3 regions of the Pseudactinotalea sp. Z1739 genome follow, and region 3 is predicted to be linked to each of the others. Evidence: riboswitches for the same ligand, from Rfam matches in the RefSeq annotation. Region 3 holds a riboswitch; each other region holds the start of a gene.
The links. A riboswitch is a leader RNA that binds a small molecule or an ion and turns the genes downstream of it on or off. The one in region 3 is predicted to bind S-adenosylmethionine.

Region 1 (10,404 bases), 110 kb from region 3:
TCGCGGTGGTGGCCGCCGGGATGGGCGTGAACGAGTGGCAGGAGGGCCGGGCGGCCACCGCCCAGATCCCGACGACGGTGGAGTTCGGCGAGGACTCCCGGGTGCACCCGGTCACGGTGCACCTGCACGGGGCCCGCCCGGTGGGCGCCCTGGCCGGCTCCGGGGGAGAGACGCTCGATACCGCAGGGCTGTGGGTGGTGCTGGACCTGTCCTACGCCACCGATGAGCGGGAGACCTTCGTCAGCTCGATGCTGCTGGTGGATGACCAGGGCCGCCAGTTCGAGGTGTCCGGACGAACCCCCACCGGCTTGTGGCTGGCCGAACCTGGCCTGTGGCAGCGCGGTGAGATCGCCTTCGAGGTGCCCACCGACGCCCTGGGGGAGATGACATTGGAGATCTACATCGAGTCGCGCTGGCTGCAGGCACCGGTCCGGTTCGGCCGCGCGCAGGTGTACCTGGACCCCGGCGACGTCGAGCCCGGTCCGGTGGAGCTGGCGCGCGCCGAACTGCTGCCGGGGGGCCGGCGATGAGGGCCGGCCGGGTGTGGTCGCGCCGGGCGGTGGGCATCATGGGCGCTCTGCTGGTGATCGTCGCCCTGGTCGCCGCGTGGCAGACCAGCACGCACTTCCGGGCCGCCTGGGACTCCCGGCCGCGCGTCGCGGTGGTGCCCGACGAGCACGGTGTCGCCGAAGCCAACGGGCTGCGCGCCTCGGTGGCCGAGGTGGCACTGCTGGAGTCGGTGCAGACCTGGTCCGAACAGGTCAGCCCGATGGACGGGCACCACTACTGGCACATCGCGCTGCGACTGGACATCGAGCACAGCGAGGTGGCCAACTGCCGGGTATACGTGGAGGACACGCGGGGCCGGCTCTACGAGATCGGCCGGCACGTGCCGACCGGGGTGGAGGGCTACACCTCCGTGCCGACCTGTCAGGACGAGGACGGCACGAGTGAAGTCGGGGACGTGCAGCGGTTCATGGTCCTGATCCCCGATGACGCCCAGCCCCGGTACATCCGGGTGCAGAGCCAGTTCCACCTCAACCCCGACTACTTGGAGTTACCAGCGGGCTAGCCCGGGGACGGCGCCGATGTGTCCGGTGGTGGGATTTCCGGGCGCGCCGGCTCCGAGGGTGGGGGTGGTGGCACCGGCCGCGGTGGACCGCCGGAAAGGAGTTCGGCCGGTTCGGGCCGCGGAAGCCGGGCCAGGTCGGTGGCCCCTGCGGGGGACCGCGGCGGCAACCGCAGCCAGGAGGGCGCCCCGAATTTGGTCAGCAACGCATCGGCGCTCGCGGCCAGCAGCGCGGTGGACAGGATCAGTACCAGCGTGTCGTTGAGCATGGCGATCGGTGCGGACAGCGAGCGCCACTGGGCACCGTCGAGGGTGGGAGCAACTCGTCCGGCCACACCCCACACCAGGTAGTGCAGTTGAGAGATACTCACGTAGGCCAGGCAGAACGTCAGCACCGGCGTCCATCCGGCCTTGAGGATCATTGCGGCGGCACCGATCAGGGCGGTGAACCGTCCATCCGCGGCCCCGAGAAGTCTCCAGGCCCGCACGATCGGCGCCATCCCCACCCGGGCAGCCACCCTCGCGAAGGCGGCGCTGGTCCGGCGCAGCCGGATGAGGTCCTGGACGCCGACCACATCGGTGGCCTGGACCCCGTAGACGATCACCCCGATCGCCAGCCACGACACCGGCACCAGGATGGCGGTGACGGCCCCGGCGAGGGCCAGCTGGGTCCACTCCAGGGCCGCGGGAGCCACCAGACCGAACGCCGGCCAGAAGCCCTCGATCCAGCCCCCGATGTCGCGCAGCCACTGCGCCGCCTGCCGCCCGCTCCACCAAGCCCGGAACTCCGAGGCCAGGTACGTCACCACGTAGGCACCCAGCACGATCCAGACGATCTCGGCGTAGCCCACCACCACCTGCAGGCCCATCCGGCGCCGGTCCTTGTTGCTGCGCCACAGGGTGCGGGTCCGCACCAGGCGGATCCCCGCCACCCGCACCAGCACGGCGGTGAAGACCACCAGCAGCACCGTCACCGACTCCGCCACCGGGAGACGGCTGACGGTGTCCAGATCGGCGAAGTCCTCGGTGCGGCCCACATCGTCGTCGAAGCCCCTGCTTACGTAGGCGCGCATGTCGTCCTCCAGGCCGCCACCGCTCTGGTAGACCACCAGGAACGGCACCAGCACAGCGGCCACCGCTGCCATCAGATCCGCCAGGGGGGAGGCGTGCCCGGCCCGGCGGCGCAGCACCAGCAACATGCCCACCACCGCCAGCATCGGCAGGAACGGCACCAGCGAGAGCGCCAGCAGTCCCGGCACCGCACCGGTGCGGGCGATCAGGATGACCAGGTCCATCAGGTAGTGCTGGCCCAGGTGCGCCGCGAGGGCGATCAGCGTCAGCGGCAGCCAGTGGTAGCGCAGCAGGGCGCCGGTATTGCGCAGCAGGCCGAGCCCGAGCAGCACCGTGGCGCGGGTGTCCGGCGCCGCGGCGTCCGTGCCGGGGTCGGCGTGCTGTGCCATGGAGATGACTCTAGCGACGCTCGGGGCCCGCCACCGTCACGCACCGGCTGGTGCGGCGGTGAGCGGGCTCAGCGTGGGAGGTCGAACTGGGCGTCGGCCCAGTCCAGGACGGCCTGGGTGTACTCGGTCCGCACGGGTTCGACGGACAACGCCAGATCGTGCCGGCCTCCCCCGAACTGGTGCACCCGCACGTGCGTGCCCAGGCGTGCGGCGCAGTGGGTCATGTCCTCCACCGCCAGCACCGCATCGGTACCGGCCAGGTCTTCCACGCTCGGACGCGTGGGATGACCGGAGGCACCGCTGGTGCACACCAGCACCGGAGCGGTGATGTCCAGACCGTGCCGGACCCGGCGCTGGGCCCGGACCACCGAGGCAAGCCAACCGGCACGCACCGGAAAGGCCGCCAGCGGTTTCCAGTCGAGGTTGTAGTCGAACTCGCCATCCGCCTCGGCGTGCACGCTACGCCCGTAGGACTCGCCCAGGGTGCTGACCACCAGATCCGGGGCGACCTGGCCCAGCGTGGCCACCAGCGGCCGCAGCAGACGGCGCACCGGCGCCGGACGGTTGAGGTCGAACCACGGGCTGTTCAGCACCACCGCATCGATCAGGGCAGGATTGCGGTCGGCGTACAGCGCGGCCATCAGTCCGCCGGTGGAATGGCCCATCAGCACCACCTGACGCACCCCGGTGGCGCGGATGATGCGCATGGCGGCGGTGATCTCTTCGGCGTGCACCCCGATCCCGCTGGACCAGCCGGGCCGGCGCCCGTCTCGGATGGAGCGGCCGTGGTCCCGCAGGTCCAGGGCGTAGAAGTGATAACCACGCCCCGCCCACGCCGCGCCGTGCCCGGCCTGGAAGAAGTAGTCGGCGAACCCGTGCAGATACAGCACCGCCGTCGTGGGTTGACGGCGGCCCGTTTGCCTCGCTCGGTGGCGCACCAGGGTGGCAACCGGCGTTCCGTGGCGGTCGGGGCGCAGGCGCAGCGTGCGCGCCCGCCAGGGTTCCCCGAGGACGTCGGGCCGCCAGGTGCCTTCGTTACGGGAGGCGCCGTCGTCGTCGTCGTCGGCCCCAATCGGGTGGGTGTGGGCGGGAGAGGTACTCACCCTCCCATCCTCACACCGGAGCCGCCGGCGAGTGGTGAGTACGCTGGTTCCAGTCGGGGTCACATCGGCACGCGGGCCGGTGCCGAGCGCCGCAGCAAACCCGAGGAGGACACAACGCATGAGTGCTGTCGCGATCCTGGGGGCCGGCATCATGGCCTCCGCCCTGACCGTGCCGCTGACCCGCAACGGACATCGGGTCCACCTGGTGGGCACCCACCTGGACACCGAGATCATCGACGCCATCCAGCGCACCGGAGTGCACCCGCACCTGGGGATCGCGTTGCCGGAGGGGGTCACCGCCTTCCAGCTCGAGCAGGCCCGGGAGGCGTTCGCGGGGGCTGAGGTGGCCATCAGCGGGGTGAACTCCTTCGGGGTGACCTGGGCCGGGCAGCAACTGAGCGCACTGCTGCGGCCCGGGATGCGGGTGCTCTCGATCACCAAGGGCATGGACGCCGATGGGGCCGGGGACCTGCGCATCCTTCCCGAGGTGCTGATGGAACAGGTGGGCGCCGGACTGGCCGGGCAGGTGACGTGGTCGGCGATCGTGGGGCCCTCCATCGCCGGGGAGGTCGCGGTGGAGCACGACACCGCCGTGGTGTTCACCGGCACCGACCAGGAATCCCTGGACGCCCTGGCGCACATGTTCCGCACCGATGCTTACCACGTGTGGACGTCCACCGACTTCCTCGGGCACGAGATCGGGGCCGCCACCAAGAACGTCTACGCCTTCGCGGCCGGGTTCATGGAGGGGCTGCTCGACGCTGCCGGCGAGGGCACCGGGCAATACCGCCGGTACAACTACGGAGCCGCGGTGTTCGCCCAGGGCACCCGGGAGATGCTGCGGTTCATCGAACTGCTCGGTGGGGACCGGGAGACCACCACCGGTCTGGCCGGTGTGGGGGACTTGTTCGTCACCTCCATGGGTGGGCGCAACGTGCGGGCCGGCCGTTACGTGGGGTCGGGGGTGCCGTTCTCGGAGGTGCGCGACCAGCACATGAAAGGCGTCACCTTGGAGGGGGTTGCGGCGATCGAGGTGATCGGGGCGGCGATCGAGAAACTCACTGAGCGAGAGGTGATCGAGGCCGAGGAGTTCCCGCTGCTGCGGCACCTGTACGGGATCATCGCCCACGATGAGCCCCTGGAGATGCCGTTCAGGGACTTCTTCGGCGGGATGCGCTGATGCGGGGCTGACGTGCCGGGGCTGGCGCCCGGCCGTCGTCGTGCACTGCCGTCGTCGTGCACTGCCGTCGTCGTGCACTGCCGTCGTCGTGCACTGTGGGCGTCTTGCAGTGTGGGACGGCCCGGAGTCCATGTTGGCCCGCCCGGTGCTGGGACGTAACGTGGCGCCCGACCATCCAGAGCAGCCGAGAGATCTGGCTCGACGACGCTGCAGCAACCACCGCGGGCGCGGAAGGTGCTACCGCCAGGAGCGATGGAGGCAGCCATGAGCGATCCACAACCTCGATGTTCCCTGCCCGAGGGTGTGGGAGCGGCCACCGTGGGCGTGCGCGGGGGCCAGCAGCGCACCGAGTTCGGCGAGATCGCCGAGCCGATGTTCCTCACCCAGGGCTACGCCTACGAACGGGCCGCCGACGCCGAGGCGGCCTTCGCCGGCGAACTCGACATCTTCACCTACTCCCGCTACTCCAACCCCACCGTTGCCGCGTTCGAGGAACGGATGCGCCTGCTGGAGGGTGCGCAGGCGTGCTACGCCACCGCCAGCGGTATGTCCGCGCTGTTCGCCGCGATCGCCCCCCTGGTGAAACAGGGCGGGCGGATCGTGGCCGGCAAGGCGCTGTTCGGATCCACCTTCGTGGTGCTGGACCAGATCATGGGCCAGTGGGGGGTCCGCACCGACTACGTCGATGCCCATGACCTCGAGGACTGGGAGCGGGCCCTGGCCACCCCGGCGGATCTGGTGCTGTTCGAGACCCCCTCGAACCCGATGATGGACCTGGTCGACATCGCTGCGGTCTCGCGGCTGGCCCACCGCGCCGGTGCGCTGGTGATCGTGGACAACGTGTTCGCCACCCCGGTGCTGCAGCGACCCTTGGAGTTCGGCGCCGATATCATCGTGTACTCGGCCACCAAGCACATCGACGGGCAGGGCCGGGTGATGGGCGGGGCGGTGCTTGGCCCGCGCGAGATCATCTGTGGCCCGGTGCAGGACTTCATCCGCAACACCGGTCCAACCCTGAGCCCGTTCAACGCCTGGGTACTCCTGAAGGGGCTGGAAACGCTCGCGCTGCGGGTGCGGGCCCAGAGCGCGGCAGCGTGGGAACTGGCCACCTGGCTGGAGGGGCATCCCGGGGTGGCATCGGTGCGGTACCCACTACTGGATTCTCACCCTCAGCAGGTGCTCGCCAAGGAACAGATGAGCGGTGGGGGAACCGTGGTCACTTTCGATGTGGCCGCTGATGGCGCCGGTGGGGCCGGGCAGGTCAAGGAGCGCACGTTCGCGGTTCTGGACGCCCTGCGGATCGTGGACCTGTCCAACAACCTGGGCGATGTGAAGTCGATGGTCACCCACCCGGCCACGACGACGCACCGCAAGTTGGGTGCGGCCGGTCAGGCCGCGATCGGGGTCACCCCCGCCACCGTGCGCCTGTCGGTGGGCCTGGAGGACGTGCCGGACCTGCGCGCCGATCTCGACCAGGCTCTGGGCCGGCTTCGCTGACGCGTGCTGGGTCGGTCAGGGCGCGTCCACGATGCTGCCGTTGCGGGGCAGCCCCTGGGGGAAGGTGATCGACACCGCCTCGGTGCTGGCCGCTTCGAGGGACGTCATGGCTTGCAGGTGCAGGTGGGGCTCGGTGCTGTTGCCGGAGTTACCGCACTCACCCACCTGTTCCCCGGCGAGGACCGGATCGCCTGCGTGTAGTGCGATGCTGCCCAGCCGCAGATGGCACAGCGCCACGAACGGGCCACCGGCTGCCGGCTGGATGATCAGGTGGTTACCGGCCAGGCCGGGGAAGCCCCGCGCGGCCCGCCGGGGCTGGGTCAACGCGTAACCGATCGAGGGCAGCCCACGAACGCTCATGTGGTCCGGCTCCCCGTCATGCACTGCGGCGATCCTGCCGGACAACGGGGCCAGCACGGCCCGGCCGAACCCGTGGAACCGCTCCGGTTGCTCCGGGCGCAGCAGGGAGGTGAGGGTGAACGGCGCCGAGCGCCCGCGTTCGTCGACGGGCACGAAGTCGATCGAGTAGGCGGTGCCGAACCGTGTGGTGCCATGGCTGGGCACCCGGTTGGCAGGGCTGTTCCGGACCGACCATCGGCCCCGGAACGGGTAGCGCAGTTCGAGGACGTCACCCCCGTCAGTGCTGGTGTGCATCGATCCGAGCATAGGCCGCAGGAGCCCGGGCCGGTGTTGGTGCCGGGGCCAGCCCCCCGCAGGGTGTTCCTCGGTGGTATCGGCTGCCCTACCTGCGTTGCTGCCCCTACCTGCGTTGACTTCGCGGCAAACGTCCTGACGTCGCGCCTGGGGCATCGCGCTCTCACGATAGATGCCGCGAAGTCGACACCTGGCCCGATTGGTTGGGGGGTTGGCTGGGCTAGGTGGGGGTTGGCTGGTCCGGTGGCGGCGGGTTGGTCAGGTGGCGAGGTGGCGGCCGGCCGGGTCAGACGACGCCGTAGAGGCGGTCGCCGGCGTCGCCCAGGCCGGGCACGATGTAGGCCTTCTCGTTCAGGCCCTCGTCCACCGCGGCGGTCACGATCGTCACGTCCGCGCGGTCTCCCACAGCCTCCTCCACCGCGCCGAGCCCTTCGGGTGCGGCGAGCAGACAGATTGCGGTCACGTCGCGGGCACCGCGTTCGAACAGGTACTCGATCGAGGCCACCAGGGTGCCGCCGGTCGCCAGCATCGGGTCCAGTACGAAGCACTGCCGGCCGGTCAGATCATCGGGCAGCCGGTTGGCGTAGGTGATCGCCTCCAACGTGTCTTCATCACGCTGTAATCCCAGGAACCCGACCTCCGCCGTGGGCAGCAGCCGGGTCATCCCCTCCAGCATGCCCAGGCCGGCGCGCAGGATCGGCACCACGATCGGCTGTGGATCGGCGATCCTGGTGCCGATCGTGGAGGTGACCGGGGTGGAGATGCGCACCGGCTCGGTGCCCACCTCCCGGGTGGCCTCATAGGCCAGGAGGGTGACCAGTTCCTCGGTGAGTTGACGGAACGTGGGAGATGGCGTGCGCTCATCCCGCAGGACCGTGAGTTTGTGGGCGATCAGTGGGTGCTCGACTACGTGCAGGCGCATGACGCCCAACCTACCGACCAGGCACACTGGCCACCATGACAACCGGTGCACAGGAATCAGATTCGGATCACACCGGCACCGCTCCGACCGCGGGTGCAGGCGCCGACCGCAGTCGTGGGGGTGCGGGCGTCAGCCGAAGCCCGCGCGCCGATCCCACTGCCGACCCCGCCGCCGATCCATCCATTCCCCGGCCCGGCGATGCGGCCGCGATGCGCCTGGCCCTGCGCGAGGCAGCCACGGCCGGCGCCGCCGGTGACGTGCCGATCGGGGCGGTGGTGCTCGACCCCGAGGGTGAGGTGATCGCCGTCGGGCACAACGCCAGGGAGGCCAGTGCCGACCCGACGGCACACGCCGAGATCCTCGCCCTGCGCGCGGCCGGGAGGGCGATGGGCAGCTGGCGCCTGACCGGGTGCACGCTGGTGGTGACGCTCGAGCCGTGCGCGATGTGCGCCGGGGCGGCGGTGCTGGCCCGGGTGGCCCGGGTGGTGCTGGGGGCCTGGGACCCCAAGGCGGGCGCGTGCGGATCCACCCGTGACATCGTTCGCGACTCCAGATTGCCGCACCGAACGGAGGTGACCGGTGACGTGCTCGGCCCCGAGTGCGCCCAACTGCTGCGGGACTTCTTCGCCGAGCGACGCTGAGCGGCCCGCTTTCCAGAGGCGCCCAGGGGAGCCGGTCCGGTCCGCTACAAGGGTGCTGGTAACGCCGCCACCAGCGCCGTGAGTGTCTCGGAGGTGCCGGCGTGCACCAGCACGTCGGCGAGCGCGTCGCCCCGGGTGCTGCCGCGGTTCACGATCGCCACCGGTTGGTCGTTCTTGGCGGCGTGCCGCACGAACCGCAGACCGGACATCACGGCCAGGGAGGAGCCGAGCACCACCAATGCCTCGCCCTCCTCAACCATGGCGTAGGCGCGGGCGACCCGGTCCTTGGGGACGTTCTCACCGAAGTAGACGATGTCGGGCTTGAGGATCCCCCCGCACACCGGGCAGGGCAGGATGCGGAAGCCCTCGGTGGCTTCGATCACCGCGTCGGCGTCCGGGGCGATCTCCACGTCGGCGACGCTGACCTCATCGGCGAAACCGGGGTTGAGTTCCTCCAGTTCGCGGTGCAGTTCGGTGCGCGCCATCCGATGGCCGCAGGTGAGGCAGATGACGGCGTCGTAGTGACCGTGCAGGTCGATCACCCGCCTCGAGCCGGCCGCCTGATGCAGCAGGTCCACGTTCTGGGTGATCACGCCGTTGACCAGGCCGGTGCCCTCCATGGCTGCCAGCGCCCGGTGGCCCCGGTTCGGTTCGGTGGTGCGCATGTGCCGCCAGCCCACGTGGTTCCGGGCCCAGTAGTGGCGGCGGAAGCCGTGGTTGGACACGAACTGCTGGTAGGTCATCGGGGTACGCGGCGGGGAGTCCGGCCCCCGGTAGTCGGGGATTCCGGAGTCGGTTGACATCCCCGCGCCGGTCAGTGCGGTCCACTGCCTGCCGCGCAGCAGGTCCACCAGTTCGTCCAACGCGTCACTCACGCCATGAGCCTACGGCCGCGGGGCGGTGAGTGAGGTGCCGGGTGCTCGTCGTGCGCAGCGAAGGGGTCGGCGATATCGTGCAGCCAGGCGGCCATGGCATGAAGGCGACGGAGGCGGTCATGATCTCCCGGGACATCTCTCGACGAAACCTTCTCGGACTGGGTCTGGGGCTGGGGGCCGGTGCGGCCCTGGCCGGGTGTGCGCCCGCCACGTCCAACCCGAACGCGGGCCCGACACTGCCCCCGGCGGACGGTCCGGTGCGGCTCACGTACTGGTCCTGGCTGAAGGACCTGCAGGTGGTCTGCGACATCTGGAACGAGGCCAACCCGGACGTACAGGTGGAGGCGGTGTGGATCCAGGGCGGCAACGCCGGCGGATACCAGAAACTCTTCTCCGCCCTCGCCTCCGGCGGCGGGCCGGACATCGGCCAGGTGGAGTTCCGCCAGATCCCTGCCTTCCTCCTCGTCAACGGCCTGGTGGAGATCGGCCGGTACGGCATGGGCGAGGTCACCGACCGGTACGACGAGGCCCTGATCAACCAGATCACCTTCAACGACGGAATGTTCGGGGTGCCCCAGGACTCGGGCCCGGTGGGCTTCTACTACCGCCACGACCTGTTCGACTCCATCGGCGCGCAACCACCGGGCACCTGGGAGGAGTGGTTGGAACTGGCCCGCGAGGTCCGCACCACCGGGGCGTACCTGGAGGCCTTCGACGTCGGGGACACCTCTCCGTTCGCCGCCTACGCCACCCAGGCGGGAGCGAATTGGTGGCAGATCGACGGCGATTCCTGGGTGGTGAACATGACCGATGAGGCCACCCTGGAGGTCGCGGACTTCTTCGACCGTGCCGTGGACGAGGACCTGCTGCACACCGGCTTCGGCCCCTACTCCCCGGGATGGTTCGCCGCCGCCGGCAACGATCAGATCTTCGCGGCCACCGGCGCCTCGTGGGCCGATGCCCTGATCCAGGGGGTGGCCGCCACCGAGGGGCTGTGGCACGT
Region 2 (10,404 bases), on a different contig from region 3:
TTCCCACAACTCCGGGGAGTCCTTCCACTGCAGGATCTGGCCCAGCGCATCAGCGCCGGTGATGAAGAACAACTCCGCTTCCGGCAGGGCCCTGTGCAGGTCCCGCAACGTATCGACGGTGAAGGTCACCCCGCCGCGGTCGATATCCACCCGAGAAACGGTGAACCTGGGGTTGGAGGCGGTAGCGATCACAGTCATCAGGTACCGGTGCTCGGCCAAGGTCACGTCGCGGTCCGACTTGAAGGGCTGAGCGCCGGTGGGCACGAAGACGACCTCGTCCAGATCGAACTCGTCGGCCACCTCGCTGGCGGCAACCAGGTGACCATGATGGATCGGGTCGAACGTGCCGCCCATGATCCCGATCCGGGTGCGCGTGGGTGTGCTCACGTCAACTCCGACACTGTGTAATCGGGCAGCCTCACTTGTGGCGCTGGCGGGTACCAACCGAGCGGAATGCGATCGTCACCAAGAGCAGGAACATCAAGATGGTGATGGACACTACTCCGTACCCCACCGGCGGCATCGGCAGACTCGATGCCTCGGCGGCCATTGCGGTGAAAGTCAGCAGCGAACTGCTCATCGACTCCGGTCCTCTCTGTTCCTTGCTCTACAGGCACAGTTTCGCACGTTCCCGCCCGGGTTCCTACCACCTCGGTGATGCTCGCCATACCAGGGGCGCTGCGCCGTCGATCGTCCGAGGCCCAACTCTACCGCCCCACTGATGCCGAACACCTGCCGGGCCACGCCGCAGGCCGGGCATGTCAGTCGGGCACTCAGGTTCGGATGTGCCCGTCTCCCTCCACCACCCAGGTGGTGGTGGTCAACTCGGTCAGGCCCATCGGTCCGCGTGCGTGCAGTTTCTGGGTGGAGATCCCGATCTCCGCGCCGAGGCCGAGTTGGGCGCCGTCGGTGAACCGGGTGGAGGCATTAACCATCACGGCGGCTGAATCCACCTCGGTGGTGAACCGTGCCACACTCCGGGTGTCGGTGGTACAGATGGCGTCGGTGTGCCCGGAGGAGTAGGTGCGGATGTGCTCCAGGGCGGCATCGATGTCATCGACCACGGCCACGGCCAGGTCGGCGCTGAGGTACTCGGTGGACCAGTCCTGCTCGGTCGCCGGGAGCACCTCGACGTTGCCCGGGGCCAGGGTGCGGGTGCGCTCGTCACCGTGGATCCGCACCCCGGCGCCGTCCAGGGCGTCAAGGGCCGCGGGCATGAAGTCCGCAGCGGCTTCGGCGTGGACCAGCAGGGTCTCCAGGGCGTTGCACACCCCTAACCGGTGGGTCTTGGAGTTCAGCAACAGGGACAGCGCCTGATCCAGCGGCGCGCCGGCATCGACGTACAGGTGGCAGTTGCCCACCCCGGTCTCGATCACCGGCACCGTGGATTCGGTCACCACCGTCTGGATCAGTCCGGCCCCGCCGCGGGGGATCAGTACGTCGATGAGCCCACGGGCCCGCATCAGCGCCTGGGCGCCGGCGCGCCCGTAGGCGTCAATGGACTGCACCAGGTCAGCGGGCAGGCCGGCCTGCTCCAGTGCCTCACCCAGGACCGCCACGATCTCCTGGTTGGACTGCGCGGCGGCCGAACCCCCGCGCAGCACCACCGCGTTCCCGCTCTTGAGTGCCAGGCCGGCGGCATCGACTGTGACGTTCGGGCGTGCCTCGTAGATCATGCCCACCACCCCCATGGGCACCCGCACCTGCCGCACCCGCAACCCGTTGGGCAACGTGGAACCGTGCAACACCTCCCCCACCGGGTCCGGCAGGGCCGCCAGGTCCCGCAACGCCTCGGCGATCCCCTCGACGCGGCCGGCGTCCAGGGTGAGCCGGTCCAGCAGGCCCGGGCTCATCCCGCCGGCCTCCTCCCGGCGCACGTCCACATCGTTGGCGGCCACGATCCGGTCGGTGGCATCCACCAACGCATCGGCCATCCGGTGCAGTGCGGCGTCCTTGGTGGCCCGGGTGGCCCGCGCCAGGGCGCGGGCGGCCACCTTCGCGTCGGCGGCCACCTGCTGCACCTGCGCCGTCACGTCCGCGGCGGGCTGCGCCGTCGTCTGAGTCATGCAGCCAAGCCTACGCCGCCGCCGCGCTCCCAGGCCGCGGCCGGTGCGCTGCGGCCGTCGATCCGGGCCCGTCCGCCACGGGAACCGGCGAGGGCTGCCACACCGGTTCCCTCTAGGATCGCGCCTATGGACACCGCGTCGTTCTCCTCCCTGATCGCTTCGGCCCAGGAGTACCTGAACCCCAGCGAGGCGGAGGACCGGAAGTCGGGTGATGTCGCAGCCACCCTGGTGACGGCCGCCGGCGCGCGGTACTCAGGGGTGTGCATCGACACCCCGTGCGGAACCGGCTTCTGCGCCGAACACGCCGCTATCGCCGCGATGGTGACGGCCGGAGAGTTCCGTATCGCCCAGATCGTGGCAGTGTGGCGCGATGAGGCCGGCACCCTGCACGTGGTCTCACCGTGCGGACGCTGCCGCGAGTTCATCCGACAGATCGACCCGGCGAACATCGACACCCAGGTGATCCTCGGACCGGGGCGCTCGGCACCGCTACGCGACCTGTTGCCCGAGAACGACTGGCCGGCCGGGACCGCCTGAGAAGGACGGCTCATCGCACCCGCACCGGGGCACGCCGGGAGCGAGCAGGCGTCGCCGCGGGCGTGACCGGAGCCGTCGCCGGCGTACGCAGCCCGAGTTCGGTCAGCGCCGGCAGCAGGTCCTGGGCCAGAGCCACCACATCGGTGGGTACCGAGGCCGGCACCACGGTGAACCCGTCGGCTCCGCCGGCCCGGACCCACGCGTTCCAGAGCGTGGCGAGGTCCTCGGCGGTCCCGATGGTGCGCAGAGCCGGCAGGCCGGAAGGCAGTTCCAGTGAGGACAGCAGGTCCCAGCGTGCCTGTGCGCTGGCCCGATCGGCGGAGATCACCGTGTGCACATCGACCAGCACCTTGACGTCACCGGGTGCCCGGCCCCACTCGATTGCCGCTTCACGGATCGCAGCCCGGGCGGCACGGGCCTCCTCCAGGGTTGCCACCGACAGCCGTGCCACGTCAGCGCGCGCCGCAGCCAGCTCGGCGTCCACACCGTTGCGCACCGGTACCACCACCAGTGGGCGGACTGGTTCGCGAACCACATCATCCACGGTGCGCTTGCGGGGTGCGGCCACCGGCGCGTCCAGCACCGCATCCACCGTGCGCGCACCGGTGCCCTGGGCGGTGGCGCCCTGCTCGAGCTGCCAGCCCGCGCGCTGGGCACTGGCCCGGTGCACCGAGGCGATGGCACCAGCGACGTGTTCGGGGCGCGTGATGCCCAGCGGAACTGTGGCCACCAGGGCGGCCCGGGTGGTGTGCCGGGCAAGGCGGGAGGTAGCCAGCGCCCCGTCCAGCCAGGCGTCCCGGCGCCGCTTACCACCGAGCCGGAATGTCTCATCCAGCGAGATCAGGTCTACCCCGCCCCGGTCGGCGAGGGAGGCCAGGCCGGCCAGGCGGCCCATGATGAATTGCTCGGTCTCGGCGTTGCGCTCGCGCTGCCAGTCCCGGGGCGCGCCGGCATTGGATAGATCCAATCCGACCAGGGACGCGGTCTCGTTCACAGATGCAGGTACAGCAGACATGGGGTGCTCACTCTCGGTGCAAGAAAGGGCTCAACATTGCTGCCTCAGCGCGGGTCGCACGCCCGGTGTGTCACGCATCGGGCTCAGGTGCGCACCGACCGGCTGAGGGGTGGCGCCGAGGGGCCGTCAGAGGGCCCGAGGCTGCCGGTTGAGGTGTCGGCTCAGGCCGACATGAAGCAGCAACACATCGCACACATCACACAGGAGACGTGGCGTCGCTGGTACGCAAGGGTCCTGTCGGTGTGCATCGCTGTCTTCATCCTTCTGTCTGCACCGCGGGGAGCGGTGATGCGCTTGCCGGGGGCCATGTGGCCCGCGGCCAGGTCATCTCCCGGAGCACCCCGCCGCGCGGGGGGTTGCCGGTCAGCAAGCCGGGACTTGGCGCTGACGCTCTGAACCTGGGATCAACCTATGAGTCGGATAGTTGCCGTGTCAACTATCTTGCCGTGTCAACTACCTAAGGGCTGCGCATTCGGTCGCCACGACGCGGTCCCAGTCCGAGACGCCGGAGCGCGCCGTCGGCTGATGCGACCGTCTCGCCGGCCTCAGTCGGTGCGGTCCAGCACCACCAGGTCATCCCGGTGCACCACCGCGCGGGCACTGTCCGGGCCGAACTGCTCCCGCATCTGCACCGAGGTGCGGCCCAGACGCGCAGGGAGTTCCTCAGCGCTGTAGGAGGCCAAGCCTCGAGCCACCACCCGGCCGGCTGGATCCAGCACGTCGATCGGGTCGCCGGCGTCGAACTCCCCCGTCACGTCCACCACGCCGGCCGCCAGCAGCGACTTCTTCCCGGCAGTGATCGCCTGCACCGCACCCTCGTCGACGCTGATCGAACCTCCGGTGTGCGCGGCGTGGGCCAACCACAGCCGCCGGGCATTGGTGCGCCGTCGGGCCGGCTCGAACCAGGTGCCCACGTCCTCACCGGACAACACGGCCCCGGCATTGTGTGCCGCGGTCACCACCACCGGGATCCCGGCGCCGGAGGCGATCGCGGCGGACTCCAACTTCGAGACCATGCCCCCGGTGCCCACCGCCCCGCCTCGTGCGGTGACCTCGATGCCCTCCAGGTCTCGTCGGTCCCGGACGCGTGCGATCCGCCGGGCACCGGGCAGCCGGGGCGAGCGATCGTACAGGGCGTCGACGTCGGTGAGCAGCACCAGGGCGTCGGCTTTGGACAGGTGCGAGACCAGAGCGGCCAGCCGGTCATTGTCACCGAACTTGATCTCCTGGGTGGCCACGGCGTCGTTCTCGTTGATCACCGGCACCACTCCCAGCGCCAGCAGTCGTTCGACGTTGCGCTGGACGTTGCGGTGATGGGCCCGGCGCACCACATCCTCCACGGTGAGCAGCACTTGGCCGACGGTGAGCCCGTGGGCACCGAACGCGCGCGTGTAGTGCGCCATCAAGAGCCCTTGCCCGACGCTGGCCGCGGCCTGGGCGGTTGCCAGGTCCCGGGGCCGGCCGCTGAGCCCGAGGACGCCCAGCGCCGAGGCGATGGCCCCGGAGGAGACCAGCACCACCTGCCCACCCGCGGCTCGGCGACGGGCCAGGACCTCGACGAGCGCGGTGAGCTTGTGTACATCCAGCCGCCCAGCCGCGTCGGTGAGCGAGGAGGAGCCGATCTTGACCACGACTCGTCGGGCGCGACCGGGGTCCCCCAGTTCACGCCGGTCCGTCACGGTCTTGGTCACGGCACCATTGTGGCGCACCCGATCACGATTCGGACGGGACCGTCCATGTACTGGGCGCCCCGGGTCCCGTGCGGTGCGCGCCGATGAGGTGACCTCACTGCTCCCGGTCGGTCCACAACTCCTCGCGAGCGGCAGCCTTGGCGTCCATCCGGTTGTGGAACTCCTCGCGCTTCTCCGCCCGAGTAGGCCGCTGCCGCTCCTCCAGACGCACGTCGGAGCCGCGAGCGCCCAGGAGTTCGGGGCCGGTCATCATGGTCGGCTCCCAGTCGAAGACCACGCCCTCGGGGCCGTCACCGATCACGACCTCCGCACCCGGGGTGGCGCCCGCTTCGAACAGCGCCTCCTCCACTCCCAGGCGGGCCAGCCGGTCGGCGAGGTAACCCACGGCCTCATCGTTGGCGAAGTCGGTCTGGCGCACCCAGCGCTCTGGTTTGGTGCCGGTGATCAGGAAGTACTCGTGGTCACTCTTGCGCCGGGTGACAGCGAACCCGGTTTCGTCCACCGCGCGGGGGCGCAGCACCGTCGGGGTTGGCTCCGGCGGTGGGGCGGCATCGCGGGCCTGTTGCACGATCTCGGCCAGTCTGAAGGACAGCGGCCGAAGGCCCTTGCGCGCTACCGCGGAGACCTCGAACACCTCCAGGCCACGGGCCTCCAGGTCGGGCCGCACCAGATCGGCCAGGTCCTGGGCCTCGGGCACGTCCACCTTGTTCAGCACCACCAACCGGGGGCGCTGCGCCAGCGGCACCCGGCCACCTTCGATTCCGACGTCGGCACTGTAGGCGTCCAGTTCCGCCTCGATCGCGTCCAGATCGCTGATCGGGTCCCGGTTCGGCTCCAGGGTGGCGCAGTCCAGCACATGGACGATCACGGCACACCGCTCGATGTGTCGCAGGAACTCCAGGCCCAAACCCCTGCCCTGGGAGGCGCCGGGGATCAGCCCGGGCACGTCGGCCATCGTGAACCGGGCCTGTCCGGCCTGGACCACTCCCAGGTTCGGCACCAGAGTGGTGAACGGATAGTCGGCGATCTTGGGCCGCGCCGCGCTCATCGCCGCGATCAGGGAGGACTTGCCCGCCGAGGGGAAGCCGACCAGAGCCACATCGGCCACGGTCTTGAGTTCCAGTACCAGGTCCCGCTCCTGCCCGGGTTCCCCGAGCAGGGCGAATCCGGGAGCCTTGCGTTTGCGCGAGGCCAGGGCGGCATTGCCGAGCCCGCCGTTACCCCCGGCCGCGGCGACGTACTCGGTGCCGTGGCCGACCAGGTCGGCCAGGATCTCGCCCTTGGCGGTCTTGACCACGGTGCCGTCGGGGACAGCGAGGACCAGGTGCTCGCCCTTCTTGCCGGTGCGGTTGTCCCCCATCCCCTGGGTGCCGTTGCCGGCGCGGCGGTGCGGAGAGTGGTGGTAGTCCAGCAGCGTGGTGACCTGGCTGTCCACCCGCAGGATCACGTCACCGCCGGGTCCGCCGTTGGCGCCATCTGGGCCCCCCAGAGGCTTGAACTTCTCCCGGTGGACCGACACGCAGCCGTTGCCGCCGTCACCGCCGCGTACGTGCAGCATCACGTGGTCGACGAAACTGGCCATCACTACCCTCCTCCGGTGGTTGTGGGTCGGGCGCCGGAACCGGCTGGGAATACGAAAGCGGGGGCGCCCCGACTGCTAGCCGGTGCGCCCCCGCCGATGTCGAATCTCAGGCGTCCACAAGCGTGACGTCGACGACCTTGCGGCCCCGCCGGCTTCCGAACTGAACCTGTCCTGCGGACAGCGCGTAGAGGGTGTCGTCCCTACCGCGAGCCACGTTGATACCGGGGTGGAACTTGGTGCCGCGCTGCCGCACCAGGATCTCACCGGCCTTGACGTCCTGCCCACCGAACCGCTTGACTCCCAGCCGCTGTGCGTTGGAGTCGCGGCCGTTCCGGGTAGAACTCGCGCCCTTCTTCGTTGCCATGACGTACCTGCTTCCTGGGAGTGTTAGGCGATTCCGGTGACCTTCAGGCGGGTCAACTTCTGGCGATGACCGGCCCGACGGCGGTAACGGGTCTTGTTCTTGTACTTACCGATAGTGATCTTCGGGCCCTTCTCGTCCCGGACGATCTCGGCGGAGACTGTCACCCTGGCCAGTGCGTCGGCGTCGGTGGTCACCTTCTCGCCGTCCACCACCAGCACGGGGGTGAGTTCCACGGAGTCGCCCGCGTCACCGGAGAGCCGGTCCACGACCACGATGTCACCCACGGACACCTTCTCCTGCCGGCCACCGGCCTTGACGATCGCGTACACCACGTTTGCTCATTCCTTCTCGCGGACAACATCTGAGGTCCTTCGAGGCTGGATATCTGCAGCCGGCCCCGGCACGAAGCGGGCGGGCACACGAGGATCACAGCGCATGCGAAGGGTTGCGGCGCACGAGGCACCGACGCCCAAGGTTACGCGAACGGGGCAGTGCGAGCAAACCCCACGCCCTGTGATGTGGGCCTCTGACTGTGAGGTTCACCGCTCCGGGCCCACCGGGCACCAGCGGACGCGGCAGCGCCACGCAATGGGCTGGTCTGCCCATGGCTGTAGGGCCGGTTCGGCACTGCCGGGCGCTAATCTTGGCGGGCGATGCCTGACTCAACGATGGATCCGCTGCGCCCTCCGGTGCTGCCGGCTCACTACCCGCGCACGACGACGCAACTGCTGTTGGCACTTCCCGGTGACCCCTTCGTGCACGCCCGGGAGCGGGGGGCCCGGGCCTGGCAGGCCCTGTCCGAACTGATCGAGTTCCTCCCGGCCGAGCAGGGCAGACTCCGCGAGGAGTTCACCAATCTGAGGCGGCAGCTCGAGCAGTTCGAGATCCACGCCCGGAACTGGCGCATCGACGGGGACCAGTTGCGTACCGTGCGTCGCCACCCGCCGCCCCCCTGGGGTGAGGAACGGGTGCGGGGCGGAGCGCCGGTAGCATCCGAGCCGGCGCCGCGCCATCACCAGGACGAGCCGGTGTTCGGTTTCGCCGCCACCCTGGTGACGGTGCGCGATCACCTGGCGGTCACCGCTGGGGCGCTGACCGGCACCAAGGCCGGAGCGATGGGCACCCTGCACGCGCTGTACCTGGCCGGCCGCGTCGTGTACGGCGCCGACGCCGCCTTCCATCTTGCCGCGATGTTCACCGCGGCCGTGTGGGACTTCGAGCGCCCGGGGATGCCACCGCTGCCCTCGGCTGCGGGCCGGATCGAGTTGCGCTCCTCGCCGCGGGCGATCCCGCAGACCCGCTGGGCCCGCTACGCCCGGTTGATGTTCCTGCAGAACCGGGTGGAACTGACCACTGACGCCGGTCACGAGGTGATCGGCGGGTCCGAACCGATCGCCTTCCTCATGCACGTGGCGCCACCGACGCCGGGCACCGCCGAGTTCCTGGCCGATCCGGCCCAGAGGTATCTGCCGGTCGACCGGTTCGAGGACCTGGGGATGATCCACTTCTGTAGCGCGGACGGCTACTCCCTGGGTGCGGTGGCTGTGGCGGATTGGCTGGCCCAGCCCGGCGTGGTGGTCGGCCAACCCGAATGGACGTCCCTGGCCCCGGTTGAGTTGTCGGTGCACGCCCAGGTGGTCTGGGCACTGGAGGCCGGCGGGTTCGTGGCCGGTGCTGCGGTGCTCGGGGCACCGATGCGTCGGGGCGTGGCCCATCCCCCGCTCCACCCCAGTATCGCCGCACGCTCGCGCCGCTCACGGGCTGCTGCCAACGCTGCCGACGCCCCTGGGTCCGGCCCCACCGGGCCAGACCCGCACCCAGGGGTGCACCTGCTGCGTCCTGCCCCGCACCTGCAGCCCTACCTGGGGCAGGCTGCGAGCCGGAAGCAGGCCGCCCGGCGCCACACGCGGAACCGGCTCGAGGTCGGGCCCGCCTCGCCGTTGCAGCCGTGGCTGCAGTATCTGGCCGCACCGGCGATCGTGATCGCCGGCCTGGGCTTGGCGTTGTCCGACTCGGCCGGTTGGGTGGTGACCATCAGCATGCTGGTCGCCCTGCTGGCGGTGATCGAACCGTGGGCGTGGTGGGCCGGCCAGTGGCTGTTGGACCGCGACTGGCGACGGATGGTCGCGGTGTACAGGCCGGGTGGCTCCCCTGAGGCGACCAGGCAGTTCGCCCAGCGGGCAGAGTTGCGCTTCGACGGCGCGAACATCGGAGTGCGCGGAGCCGGTGGGCATGAGGCGTGGCTCGCCGCCGGTTCCGATCAGGACCTGGGCGTGGTCACGTTGGTGCGCCTCACACACGAAGGTCACACATGGGCTTTCGCCTTCGCCGATCGCCTGGAGCGGTGGCGCCTGTTGCTCCCCGCACCCGAGTGGGCCCCCGGCGGGGACGTGGAAGGGCTGGCAGCGTTCGCACGGCGCGCCGGGCTGGACCTGGCCGATGCGTACACACCACCGCGCCGGCTGGGCGAACCCACGTTCAGCGGTAGGGGTGCCGACTCCGTGCGCCGGTCCAGGGGCCCCTACACCCGGGCGATGCTGTGGCCGATGTGGTGGGCGCTGGGGGTCTTCCTGGTCACCATCGCCGCTTCCGGTTCCACGCACCAGGTGTTCCTGCTGACCGTGGCGCTACTGGCCGGTGGCCCGGTGGTGGTCCGTCGCGTGGTGCGCACCTGGTTACAGGGTCGATCCCGTGGGAGCGCGCCGGGGCGCATGAAGACGACGAACGGCTCGAGGGGCCGGTAACCCAGCCAGTCCGGACCCGATGGCGTGGTCAGTCCCGGGCGATGATCGTCATCGGCCGGGACTGCCCGGGTTCACACAGCCAGGCTGGTTCAGGTGCTCGGCGTCGGGTGAGCAGCCTCAGGCTCTGCGGCCGGTACCTCCGGTACCTGCGCTCCGTCCGACTCACTACCGCCGGCGGCCTGCTCACCCTTGTCCGCCTCGTCAGCGGAGCCGCCGGGCTCGGCCGCGACGGACTCGGCGGTCGCTGCGGGCTGGTCAACCTCGTCCGGTTGACCCGGCTCACCCACTTGGCCGGACCCATCCGCCTGGCCCGCCTCGTCAGACCCACCCGACTCATCCGCTATGTCGGACGTCTCGGCCTTCTCGGACCCGTCATCGTCGGACTTCTTTTCGGACTTGTGGTGG
Region 3 (10,404 bases):
GCTAGCGCTGCTCGCCGTGATCGCACGCCGGGGAGTGCGGTTGGAGCCGCTCCGGTGCGAACCCCGGCCGGATCAGGCCTGCACGATCGCGCGCGCCTCCCTGGCCGCGGCCACCAGATTGCGCAGCGAGGCCGTGGTCTCCTCATAGCCTCGGGTCTTCAGCCCGCAGTCGGGGTTGACCCACAACTGGTGCGGGTCCACCGAGCCCAGCGCGATCCGGAGCAGTCCGGTGAGTTCGGCGGTGCTGGGCACCCGGGGTGAGTGGATGTCGTAGACCCCCGGCCCGATCCCCCGGGCGAAGGAGGAGTCGGCGATGTCCGGGACGATCTCCATCTTGGACCGGGCCGCTTCCACCGAGGTCACGTCGGCATCGAGGCCATCGATAGCCCCGATGACCTCACCGAACTCGGAGTAGCACAGGTGGGTGTGCACCTGGGTGGCGTCCCCGGCGCCGGCGGTAGCCAGCCGGAACGCGTTGACCGACCAGTCCAGGTAGTCCTCGTGTTCTTCCTGGCGCAGCGGCAGCAGTTCCCGAAGCGCCGGCTCATCCACCTGGATCAGCCCGATCCCGGCCGCCTCCAGATCCGCCACCTCATCGCGCAGCGCCAGGGCCACCTGGTTGGCGGTCTCACCCAGCGGCTGATCATCGCGCACGAAGGACCAGGCCAGGATCGTCACCGGACCGGTGAGCATGCCCTTGACCGGCTTGTCCGTGCGGGAGGCGGCGTAGGTGGACCACTGCACCGTGATCGGTTCGGGCCGGGACACGTCACCCCACAGGATCGAGGGCCGGGTGCACCGGGATCCGTAGGACTGCACCCACCCGTTCTGGGTGACCGCGAAACCGTCGAGGTTCTCGGCGAAGTACTGCACCATGTCGTTGCGCTCGGGTTCGCCGTGCACCAACACATCCAGGCCCAGTTCCTCCTGCAGCGCGATCACCCGGTCGATCTCGGCGCGCATCGCCGCCAGGTACTCCTCTCCGGTGATGTCGCCGCGTCGTGCCTGCGCCCGGGCGCGCCGCACCTCGGCGGTCTGCGGGAACGACCCGATCGTCGTCGTCGGCAACTCCGGTAGGTCCAGCGCCGCCCGCTGGGCGGCCTGCCGGGTGGGGTAGTCGCTGCGCGCGAAGTCGGCCTTCGACAGCCGGCCCGTGCGCTCACGCACCACGGGCACCGTGACCCCCTCGGCGCCGGCCCGATCGGCCCGCACCGCGCGGGAGGCCTCGAACGCCCCGGCGGCCCGCTCGGGCCCGGCCGCCAGGGCCCGGACCTCACCGACCTTCTCATCGGCGAACGCCAGCCAGGACCGCAGCTGCTCGGGCAGCTGGGGTTCATCGGCCACGGTGTGCGGCACGTGGAACAGCGAGGTGGAGGTGGACACCGCCACGGTGGCCTCGGGCCCGGCAGCGCCGCGCAGGGCGGTGAGTTTCTCGTGGGCGGCGTCCAGGTCGGTGCGCCACACGTTGTGCCCATCGACCAGCCCGGCCACCAGGGTCACCCCGGACAGGTCCGCACCCGCCACGTCGTCGGGGATGTCCCCGCGCACCAGGTCCAGTCCGATCGCCTCCACCCCGCTTCGGGCCAACGGGGTGAACGCGCTGCCCAGCCGGTGGTAGGGCGCGGCCACGAACAGCGCCGGTCGCTCACTCGCCCCGGCCAGGGTGGTGTAGACCCGGGAGACCAGTTCGCCGAGTTCGGCCCGGGAGATCGGCCAGGTGTCGGAGACCAGCCCCGGCTCGTCCAGCTGCACCCAGGGAGCACCGGCCTCGGCGAAGGCGGCCAGCCACCGGGCGTACACCGCGGTCAGGTCATCGATACGGTCCAGCGGGTTGAAGCCGTCCGGGGCCGCCTCACTGGCCTTGGACAGCAGCAGGAACGTGATCGGACCCACCAGCACCGGGCGGGTGATCACGCCGTCCTCGGCGGCCTCGGTGAACGCTGCCACGCTGGGGGTCTCAACCAGATCGAAGGCGGTCTCCGGGCCGATCTCGGGCACCAGGTAGTGATAGTTGGAGTCGAACCACTTGGTCATCTCCAGCGGTGCCCGGTCACCCTCCCCGCGGGCCACGGTGAAGTAGCCGGCCAGGTCCAGCGATCCGTTCTGGTCGCGCAGGTCGTCGAACCGCGCCGGGATCGCCCCCACCTGTGCGGCCACCGAGAGCACCTGGTCATAGAAGGTGAAGTCGGAGGGGATCGAGGCGTCCTGGGCGTCCAGACCCAGGCCACGCAGGCGGGTGCGCAGATCCGCACGCAGCGCGCGTGCGGATGCGGTCAGTTCGGCGGCGTCGGTGCGGCCGGCCCAGAAGGACTCCACGGCTCGTTTGAGTTCGCGATCCGGGCCGATCCGGGGGTAGCCCAGGATGGTGGCGGCGGGGAACGGGGTGTGCTGTGTCATGAGACTTCCTGTTCGGGTGCGGTTGAAGATCAAGCCGACGACGGCGGGGCCGGGTGGGGCGCTCCTCGCCGGGGCTCAGGCCAGGGTGGGAACCGGGCGCAGCCCGGACCCGTAGAGCAGGTCCAGTGCCGGCGTGGCGGTGTTGAAGGTGTACACGTGCAGGCCGGGTGCCCCGAGGGCGAGGATGTCGTTGACCAGCGAGCGGGTGGCCTGCAGACCCAGCCGGTAGGCCTCCTGCTTGGAGGCAGCTCCATCCAGCGTGGCCAATAGACCCTCGGGGGGGCGTACGCCGGTGAGCTGGTGCAGCTTGCGCAGCCGGCGCGGGTCGGTCAACGGGATCACCCCCGGCAGGATCGGGATGTGCACCCCGGCCGAGCGGGCCTGTTCCAGCAGCGCGGCGTAGTGCCCGGCGTCGTAGAAGATCTGGGTGATCGCGAAGTCGGCACCGGCCTCCTGCTTCTCCACCAGGGCGGCGATGTCACGCGGGTCGACCACCGGGTTACCGGTCTTGTCGCGCAGTGCGCCGGGATAGGTCGCCACCGAGATGCTCAGCGGGTTCACCTGCCCGGTGGTGGCACCGGCATCGCCGAACCGTTCGGCCTCGATGGACCGCAGCAGGCGCACCAGTTGGCTGGAGCGGGTCAGCCCCTGCGGGTGCGGCTCCCAGTCCGGTTCGCCCGCGGGTGGGTCCCCGCGCAGGGCGAGGAAGTCGCGCACCCCCTCGTCGAGCAGGTCCTCGATCACCCCGCGCAGTTCCCCCGCGGAGGCCCCCACACAGGTCAGGTGGGCGATCGGGGTGACCTCGGTCTCGGTGACGACCCGCCGGATCAACTCCCGTGAGGTCTCCCGGGTGGAGCCGGACGCGCCGTAGGTGATGGAGAAGAAGTCCGGTTGGGCCGCGGCCAGTTCCGCGAGGGTGCGTACCAGGGCGCGCTCGCCCTTCTCCGAGCGCGGGGGGTAGAGCTCGAAGGAGATGGTCGGTCGGTCGGAGGGCACACGAAGAAGGCTAGCCGTGCTCATCGGATGCGCCCGTCGGGGGATGCCTGCATGAAGAACTCCATCGGTCCTGGCGTGAGCACCCTTCCCGCGGGAGGCTTCCGTTGGGGGTTGCTGCGGCGTCGTGGAGCCAGGTCTCTCGGCCGCTCTGGATGGTCGGTAGCCAGACTACGGGCCTGCTGCCGGGCAGGCACAAGAGTAAAGTCCGCCCGTCTCATCCCCTGAGATTCCGGTCTGGCTGGCGCCGTGACGCTCGTGAGGTGTCCGCAACGCCCCGGGACGCACTCGGCTTGCGCCGTAGGGTGGTCGCGTGCGCGCCGACCGGGACCCGATCCATCAGGCCCATCAACAGTGGGTCCGGCACGGCTGGGCTGAAGCCGCCGACGGCATGGCCCTGGTCACCTCGATCGTGCGGGTCAACCAGTTGCTGGCCGAGCGCATCGATTCGGTCCTGCGCCCGATGGAGTTGACCTTCGCCCGGTACGAGGTGCTCCGGTTACTGTCGTTCGCCGCCGGAGGGGAGATGGCGATGTCCCGGATGGGCTCCTTGCTGCAGGTGCACCCGACCAGTGTGACCAGCCTGGTCGAGCGGCTGGTGCGGCAGGGCTACGTGGAGCGGGTGCGCAGCAACTCCGACGGCCGGGTCGTGCTGGCCTCCCTGACCGTTACCGGGAGGACGGCCGTGGAGGAGGCGACCAGCGCGCTCAACGCCGAGGTCTTCATCCGACCCGGTCTGCCGCCCGAACAGGTTCGGGAACTGACGAAGTTGCTGGGCCTGATGCGCGCCGACGGCGGCGATCAGGTGCAGCCACCCCCTATCGAGGAATAGTTGGATGTCCTAGTATCTGGAGTAGTCGCACCCGACGGTGAGCCGAGGACGCCATGACCGAACAAGCACGACCCCTGCATGTGCCGGAGCACCCGGTCCGCGTCGTCACCGCTGCCAGCCTGTTCGACGGGCACGACGCCTCGATCAACATCATGCGCCGGATCATGCAGTCCCAGGGCGCCGAGGTGGTGCACCTGGGCCACAACCGGTCGGTGCAGGAGGTCGCCGAAGCCGCCCTGGAGGAGGACGTCCAGGCCGTTGCCGTCTCCTCCTACCAGGGCGGGCACGTGGAGTACTTCGAGTACCTCGTCGACCAGCTCGCCGAACGCGGCGCCGGCCACATCAAGGTGGTCGGCGGCGGGGGCGGCGTGATCGTGCCCGAGGAGATCACTCGGCTACGCGAATCGGGAGTGACGATCTTCTCCCCCGAGGACGGTCAACGACTCGGCCTGCCGGGGATGGTCAACCAGGTCATCGAACAGGCCGACGTCGACCTGTGGGAACTCGGCGGAGCAGACGCCCACGCCGTCCTGGCCGGTGACCGGACGGCGCTGGCCCGGGCGGTCACCGGCGTCGAACTGGGGCGCATCAGCGAGGCCGACCGAGGCCGGTACGCCGAGGCGGCCGCGCGCAACCCGGTGCCGGTGCTGGGTATCACCGGCACCGGGGGGTCGGGCAAGTCGTCCCTGACCGATGAGGTGCTGCGCCGCTTCCGGGTGGACCAGGGCGACCGGTTACGCATCGCGGTGCTGGCCATCGACCCCACGCGCCGCAAGGGCGGTGGTGCGCTGCTGGCCGACCGGATCCGGATGAACGCACTGGGCGGTGAGCAGACCTACTTCCGCTCCATGGCGACCCGCGGGCACAGCGAGGTGCCCGAGGCGGTACCGGCCGTCCTCGAGATCCTCAAGGCCGCGGGTTTCGACCTCATCATCGTCGAGACCCCCGGGATCGGGCAGGGTGACGCGGGCATCGTTCCGCTGGCCGATGTGTCCCTGTATGTGATGACGCCGGAGTTCGGAGCGGCCAGCCAACTGGAGAAGATCGACATGCTCGACTTCGCCGACGTGGTCGCGATCAACAAGTTCGAGCGCCGCGGAGCGATGGATGCGCTGCGCGATGTGGGCCGCCAGATGGTGCGCAACCGGGAGGCCTTCGGTTCCAAGCCACAGGACATGCCCGTCTACGGCACCTCCGCGGCCACCTTCAACGACGACGGCGTGACGGCGCTGTACCAGGAGCTGCGCGACCGCCTCGGCGAACGCGGCCTGGACGTGGGCGAGGGCGCGTTGCCCAGAGTCGACGTCCAGTACTCGTCGATGATCACCCCGGTGGTCCCCGCGGCACGGGTGCGCTACCTGTCCGAGATCGCCGAAACGGTCCGGGCCTACCATGCCGACACCGAGACCTACGCCGATGCGGCCAGCCGGGTGCAGCACCTGGAGTTCACACTCGAGGAGTTGTCCGCGGCAGGCAAGGCGCACGACGACGTGGCCCGGCTTGCCGAGGACGCACGCCGGGCGTTGCCGGCCGAGGTGCTCGAACAGCAGCAGCAGTGGCCCGCGACGGTGCAGGTCTACTCCGGGACCGAGCACACGGTGCGAGTGCGCGAGCGTGACATCACCACCCGCCTGACCCGGGAATCCCTGTCCGGCACGAAGGTGCCCCGGGTGGCACTGCCGCGCTTCCGCGACGCCGGGGACATGGTGCGCTTCTGGCGCCGGGAGAACCTGCCCGGGCGCTTCCCGTTCACCGCCGGGCTCTATGCGTTCAAGCGGGCCGATGAGGATCCGACCCGGATGTTCGCCGGTGAGGGCGACGCCTTCCGCACCAACCGGCGGTTCAAACTGCTCTCCGAGGGCCAGCCGGCCACTCGGCTGTCCACCGCGTTCGATTCGGTCACCCTCTACGGTCACGACCCTGCCGCCCGGCCCGATATCTACGGCAAGGTCGGCACCTCCGGTGTCTCGATCGCCTCGCTGGAGGATATGAAGGCTCTCTACGACGGCTTCGACCTGGTGTCGCCGGCCACCTCGGTGTCGATGACGATCAACGGGCCCGCGCCCACCGTGCTGGCGTTCTTCCTCAATGCCGCCATCGACCAGCAGCTGGACGCCTTCCGCCAGGACGAGGGGCGCGAGCCCTCAGCCGCCGAAGCCGAGGAGTTGCGCGGGCACGCCCTGGCGAACGTGCGCGGCACCGTGCAGGCCGACATCCTCAAGGAGGACCAGGGGCAGAACACCTGCCTGTTCACCACCGAGTTCTCGCTGCGGATGATGGGCGACATCCAGCAGTGGTTCATCGACAACGGGGTGCGCAACTTCTACTCGGTCTCGATCTCCGGCTATCACATCGCCGAGGCCGGGGCGAACCCGCTCAGCCAGTTGGCGTTCACGTTGGCCAACGGGTTCACGTACGTGGAGTCCTACCTGGCCCGGGGGATGGACATCGACGACTTCGCACCCAACCTGTCCTTCTTCTTCTCCAACGGGATGGACCCGGAGTACTCGGTGATCGGGCGGGTGGCCCGCCGCATCTGGGCGGTGGCGATGCGGGAGAAGTACGGCGGCGGCGAGCGCAGCCAGAAACTGAAGTACCACGTGCAGACGTCGGGTCGTTCCCTGCACGCCCAGGAGATGGACTTCAATGACATCCGCACCACCCTGCAAGCCCTGATCGCCATCTACGACAATGCCAACAGCCTGCACACCAACGCCTACGACGAGGCCGTGACCACCCCGTCGGCCGAGTCGGTGCGCCGGGCGCTGGCGATCCAACTGATCATCAACAAGGAGTGGGGACTGGCACTGAACGAGAACCCCAACCAGGGCTCGTTCATCATCGATGAGCTCACCGACCTGGTCGAGGAGGCCGTGCTGGCCGAGTTCGACCGGATCTCCGAACGCGGTGGTGTGCTCGGCGCGATGGAGACCGGGTACCAGCGCGGCAAGATCCAGGACGAATCGCTGCTGTACGAGCACCGCAAGCATGACGGCACGCTGCCGATCATCGGCGTGAACACCTTCCGCCGTCCACCCTCGGAGGAGCCCGAGGTCGCCACGGTGGAGCTGGCCCGCGCCACCGAGGCGGAGAAGCGCTCCCAGTTGGAGCGCGTGGCCGACTTCCAGGAGCGCCACCGCGAGGAGGCCACCGAGGCGCTGGAACGGCTCAAGCGTGTGGCGGTGACCGGCGAGAACGCCTTCGCCGAACTGATGACCGCCGCCAGGGTGTGTTCCCTGCAGCAGGTGACCGAGGCATTCTTCGAGGTGGGCGGCCAGTACCGGCGCAACGTGTGAAACAGAACGCTTCCGGGCGGAGTGTCGGTGCCGGGGTGCATGCTGAGCGGGTGCGACATTGGAGGAGATGGCATCGGCTGGACACCGGCGCCGATCGCCCGCAGATGCGGAGGAGATCATGACACAGCACACCAGGCAGAACACCGAGACCACCGAGGCCGAGGCGCGCGCCGAACGCGACGCGGTCCTGCACCTGATCGGCGGGGACGAGGACGGCCTGCGCGCCCGGCTGGACGGCGAGGGCCTGACCGGATGGGAGTGGTCGCTGCTGAGCGAACTCGAGCAGTGGGATCAGCGCCTCGGCGCCTGAGCCATCCCGCCCGGGCCGAGGTCCCGCCCGAGGGACACGCCTTGAGCGACGAACACCCCCAGCCGATTCCGTTGGAGAATCGGTCCGCAGGTGGGTGGCACACCCGACTTCGAGCCCGAGGTTCCGCCATCCGGTCAAGGTCGACACCCTAAACATCGGATGACTAGGCTTTGGGCTGGCATCTGGGAACCCCCGGCAGCCCCGACAACACCACACCAGAACAGGGAAAGAACACCATGCGATTCGGGCGAGTAGGACCGGCCGGGGCTGAGGTCCCGGCAGTACTGGACGGCGACACCTGGCGCGACCTGCGCACGGTGACCGAGGAGATCGACGGCGAGTTCCTCGGCCGACAGGGTGAGGTGGACTGGGCCGGTGTGCTCGGGGGCCTGCCGCCGCTGGAGCCCGGCCGCATCGGCGCCCCGGTCGCACGGCCCGGCAAGGTGGTCTGCATCGGCCTGAACTACCGCGATCACGCCGCCGAGTCCGGGATGGACATCCCCGCCGAACCGGTGCTGTTCATGAAGGACCCGGCTACCGTCGTCGGCCCGGATGACCAGGTGCTCATCCCCCGCGAGTCGGTCAAGACCGACTGGGAGGTCGAACTCGCCGTCGTCATCGGTCGGACCGCCCGGTACCTGCCCGACGAGCAAGCGGCTCTGGACTGCGTGGCCGGGTACGCCATCGCCAACGACGTGTCGGAGCGGGAGTTCCAGCTCGAGCGCGGCGGGCAGTGGGACAAGGGCAAGAGTTGCGAGACGTTCAACCCGCTCGGCCCGGTACTGGTCACCGCCGATGAGGTGGCCGACCCGGGCAACCTGAACCTGCGCCTGTGGGTGAACGGGGAGCTGCGCCAGGACGGCACCACAGCGGACATGGTGTTCGGCGTCGGGCACATCATCCACTACCTGAGCCAGTTCATGGTGCTGCACCCCGGCGACGTGGTGAACACCGGCACCCCGGCGGGGGTGGCGATGGGCCTACCCGGCCAGCCCTACCTGCGCGCCGGTGACGTGATGGAACTGGAGATCGAGGGCCTGGGCCGTCAGCGCCAGGAACTGGTGCAGGCATGAGCGCCCCGGCACAGGACCTCGCGGGGCTGGTGGCCGTGGTCACCGGCGGTGCTTCCGGGATCGGAGCCACCACCGCCGTCGAGTTGTCCGAGCGTGGGGCGCGGGTGGCGCTCCTGGACCGTGACGAGGGCGCGCCACCGGAGGGGCTGCCCCTGTACCGGGCCGATGTGCAGTCCGATGACGAGGTCAATTCCGCGATCGAGCGGGTCGTTGCTGATCTCGGCGGCTTGGACATCGTGGTCAACAACGCCGGGATCGGCGCCCAGGGCGATGTCACCCAGAACTCCTCCGCGGATTGGCTGCAGGTACTGGACATCAACGTGGTCGGCATCGCACGGGTCAGCGCGGCCGCCATCCCGCACCTGCGCCGCTCCCGGGCAGCCGCGATCGTCAACACCTGCTCCATCGCCGCGCTGGTGGGGCTGCCCCAGCGGGCCGTCTACACCGCCTCCAAGGGCGCGGTGCTGGCGCTGACCCGGGCGATGGCGGCCGATCACGTCGGTGAGGGCATCCGGGTCAACTGCGTCTCCCCCGGCACCGTGAACACCCCGTGGGTACAGCGGCTGCTCGCCTCGGCGGAGAACCCCGAGACGATGCTCGCGCAGTTGCGTGCCCGCCAGCCCACCAATGAGCTGGTCGAACCGATCGACGTGGCCCGCGCGATCGCCTACCTGGCTTCGCCGCTGTCCGGAGCGGTGACGGGTATCTCGCTGTCGGTCGACGGCGGGATGAACGACCTGCGCATGCCTTCCTGAGGCCGGTACGTTCAGCGCGGTACAGCCCCTGGCGAACCCGCCCCTCACTATGCTCAGCGCTATGGCAGTCACCGACCACGCGATCACCAAAATCAAGTCGATGATCATGAGCGGTGAACTGAAGCCCGGGATGCGGCTGCCGCCGGAGAAGGAACTGAGCGAGCGCCTGGGGCTCTCCCGCTCGTCGATGCGCGAGGCGGTCAAGGCCCTGGAGGTGATCCGGGTGCTGGACGTGCGCCGCGGCGACGGCACCTATGTGACCAGCCTGGACCCGACGTTGCTGCTCGAGGCGATCTCGTTCGTGATCGACCTGCACGACGATACCTCGGTGCTGGAGATCTTCGAGGTGCGCCGGATGCTGGAGGAGGCCGCTGCGGCGCGCGCCACCAGCCGGATGAGCGATGAGCAGATCGCCGCCCTGCGCACCGACCTGGACCAGGTGGCCAAGGCCGCGACGGTGGAAGAGTTGGTCGAGCACGACCTGCGGTTCCACCAGGGCATCACCGACGCAGCCGGAAACAACTACCTGAGCAGCCTGATCGACTCGATCTCCAGTGCCACCGTGCGCGCCCGGATCTGGCGCGGCATCACCCAGGCCGGCGTCGTCGAACGCACCCTAGCCGACCACACAGCCATCCTGGATGCGATCGAGATGCGTGACCCGGACCTGGCCCGTGCCCAGGCCGCAGCGCACATCGCCGGGGTGGAGCACTGGCTGCACGGCGCCGCCCGGCTCACCGAGGACTGA

Region 1: linked by a shared signal. The riboswitch ahead of ACO0LV_RS03555 (O-succinylhomoserine sulfhydrylase) and the one ahead of ACO0LV_RS04055 (methylenetetrahydrofolate reductase) in region 3 are both predicted to bind S-adenosylmethionine.
Region 2: linked by a shared signal. The riboswitch ahead of ACO0LV_RS15430 (hypothetical protein) and the one ahead of ACO0LV_RS04055 (methylenetetrahydrofolate reductase) in region 3 are both predicted to bind S-adenosylmethionine.

The regions. Positions count from the first base shown of each region.
Region 1 covers NZ_JBMPQA010000002.1:237,088-247,491, reverse strand. The annotation lists gene ACO0LV_RS03580 (hypothetical protein) at 1-530, shown strand, start outside; gene ACO0LV_RS03575 (hypothetical protein) at 569-1,072, shown strand; gene ACO0LV_RS03570 (hypothetical protein) at 1,069-2,529, opposite strand; gene ACO0LV_RS03565 (alpha/beta hydrolase) at 2,598-3,632, opposite strand; gene ACO0LV_RS03560 (NAD(P)H-dependent glycerol-3-phosphate dehydrogenase) at 3,751-4,812, shown strand; SAM riboswitch class I at 4,981-5,071, shown strand; gene ACO0LV_RS03555 (O-succinylhomoserine sulfhydrylase) at 5,077-6,309, shown strand; gene ACO0LV_RS03550 (M23 family metallopeptidase) at 6,325-6,963, opposite strand; gene upp (uracil phosphoribosyltransferase) at 7,250-7,885, opposite strand; gene ACO0LV_RS03540 (nucleoside deaminase) at 7,921-8,526, shown strand; gene ACO0LV_RS03535 (Sir2 family NAD-dependent protein deacetylase) at 8,571-9,329, opposite strand; gene ACO0LV_RS03530 (ABC transporter substrate-binding protein) at 9,500-10,404, shown strand, end outside.
Region 2 covers NZ_JBMPQA010000013.1:4,239-14,642, forward strand. The annotation lists gene nadD (nicotinate-nucleotide adenylyltransferase) at 1-387, opposite strand, end outside; gene ACO0LV_RS15415 (hypothetical protein) at 419-580, opposite strand; gene ACO0LV_RS15420 (glutamate-5-semialdehyde dehydrogenase) at 774-2,066, opposite strand; gene ACO0LV_RS15425 (cytidine deaminase family protein) at 2,193-2,603, shown strand; gene ACO0LV_RS15430 (hypothetical protein) at 2,614-3,618, opposite strand; SAM riboswitch class IV at 3,904-4,017, opposite strand; gene proB (glutamate 5-kinase) at 4,164-5,309, opposite strand; gene obgE (GTPase ObgE) at 5,404-6,891, opposite strand; gene rpmA (50S ribosomal protein L27) at 6,998-7,255, opposite strand; gene rplU (50S ribosomal protein L21) at 7,279-7,587, opposite strand; gene ACO0LV_RS15455 (hypothetical protein) at 7,909-9,999, shown strand; gene ACO0LV_RS15460 (Rne/Rng family ribonuclease) at 10,089-10,404, opposite strand, start outside.
Region 3 covers NZ_JBMPQA010000002.1:347,149-357,552, forward strand. The annotation lists gene metE (5-methyltetrahydropteroyltriglutamate--homocysteine S-methyltransferase) at 73-2,397, opposite strand; gene ACO0LV_RS04055 (methylenetetrahydrofolate reductase) at 2,473-3,393, opposite strand; SAM riboswitch class I at 3,452-3,552, opposite strand; gene ACO0LV_RS04060 (MarR family winged helix-turn-helix transcriptional regulator) at 3,704-4,222, shown strand; gene icmF (fused isobutyryl-CoA mutase/GTPase IcmF) at 4,276-7,518, shown strand; gene ACO0LV_RS04070 (hypothetical protein) at 7,637-7,828, shown strand; gene ACO0LV_RS04075 (fumarylacetoacetate hydrolase family protein) at 8,065-8,901, shown strand; gene ACO0LV_RS04080 (SDR family NAD(P)-dependent oxidoreductase) at 8,898-9,656, shown strand; gene ACO0LV_RS04085 (FadR/GntR family transcriptional regulator) at 9,718-10,404, shown strand.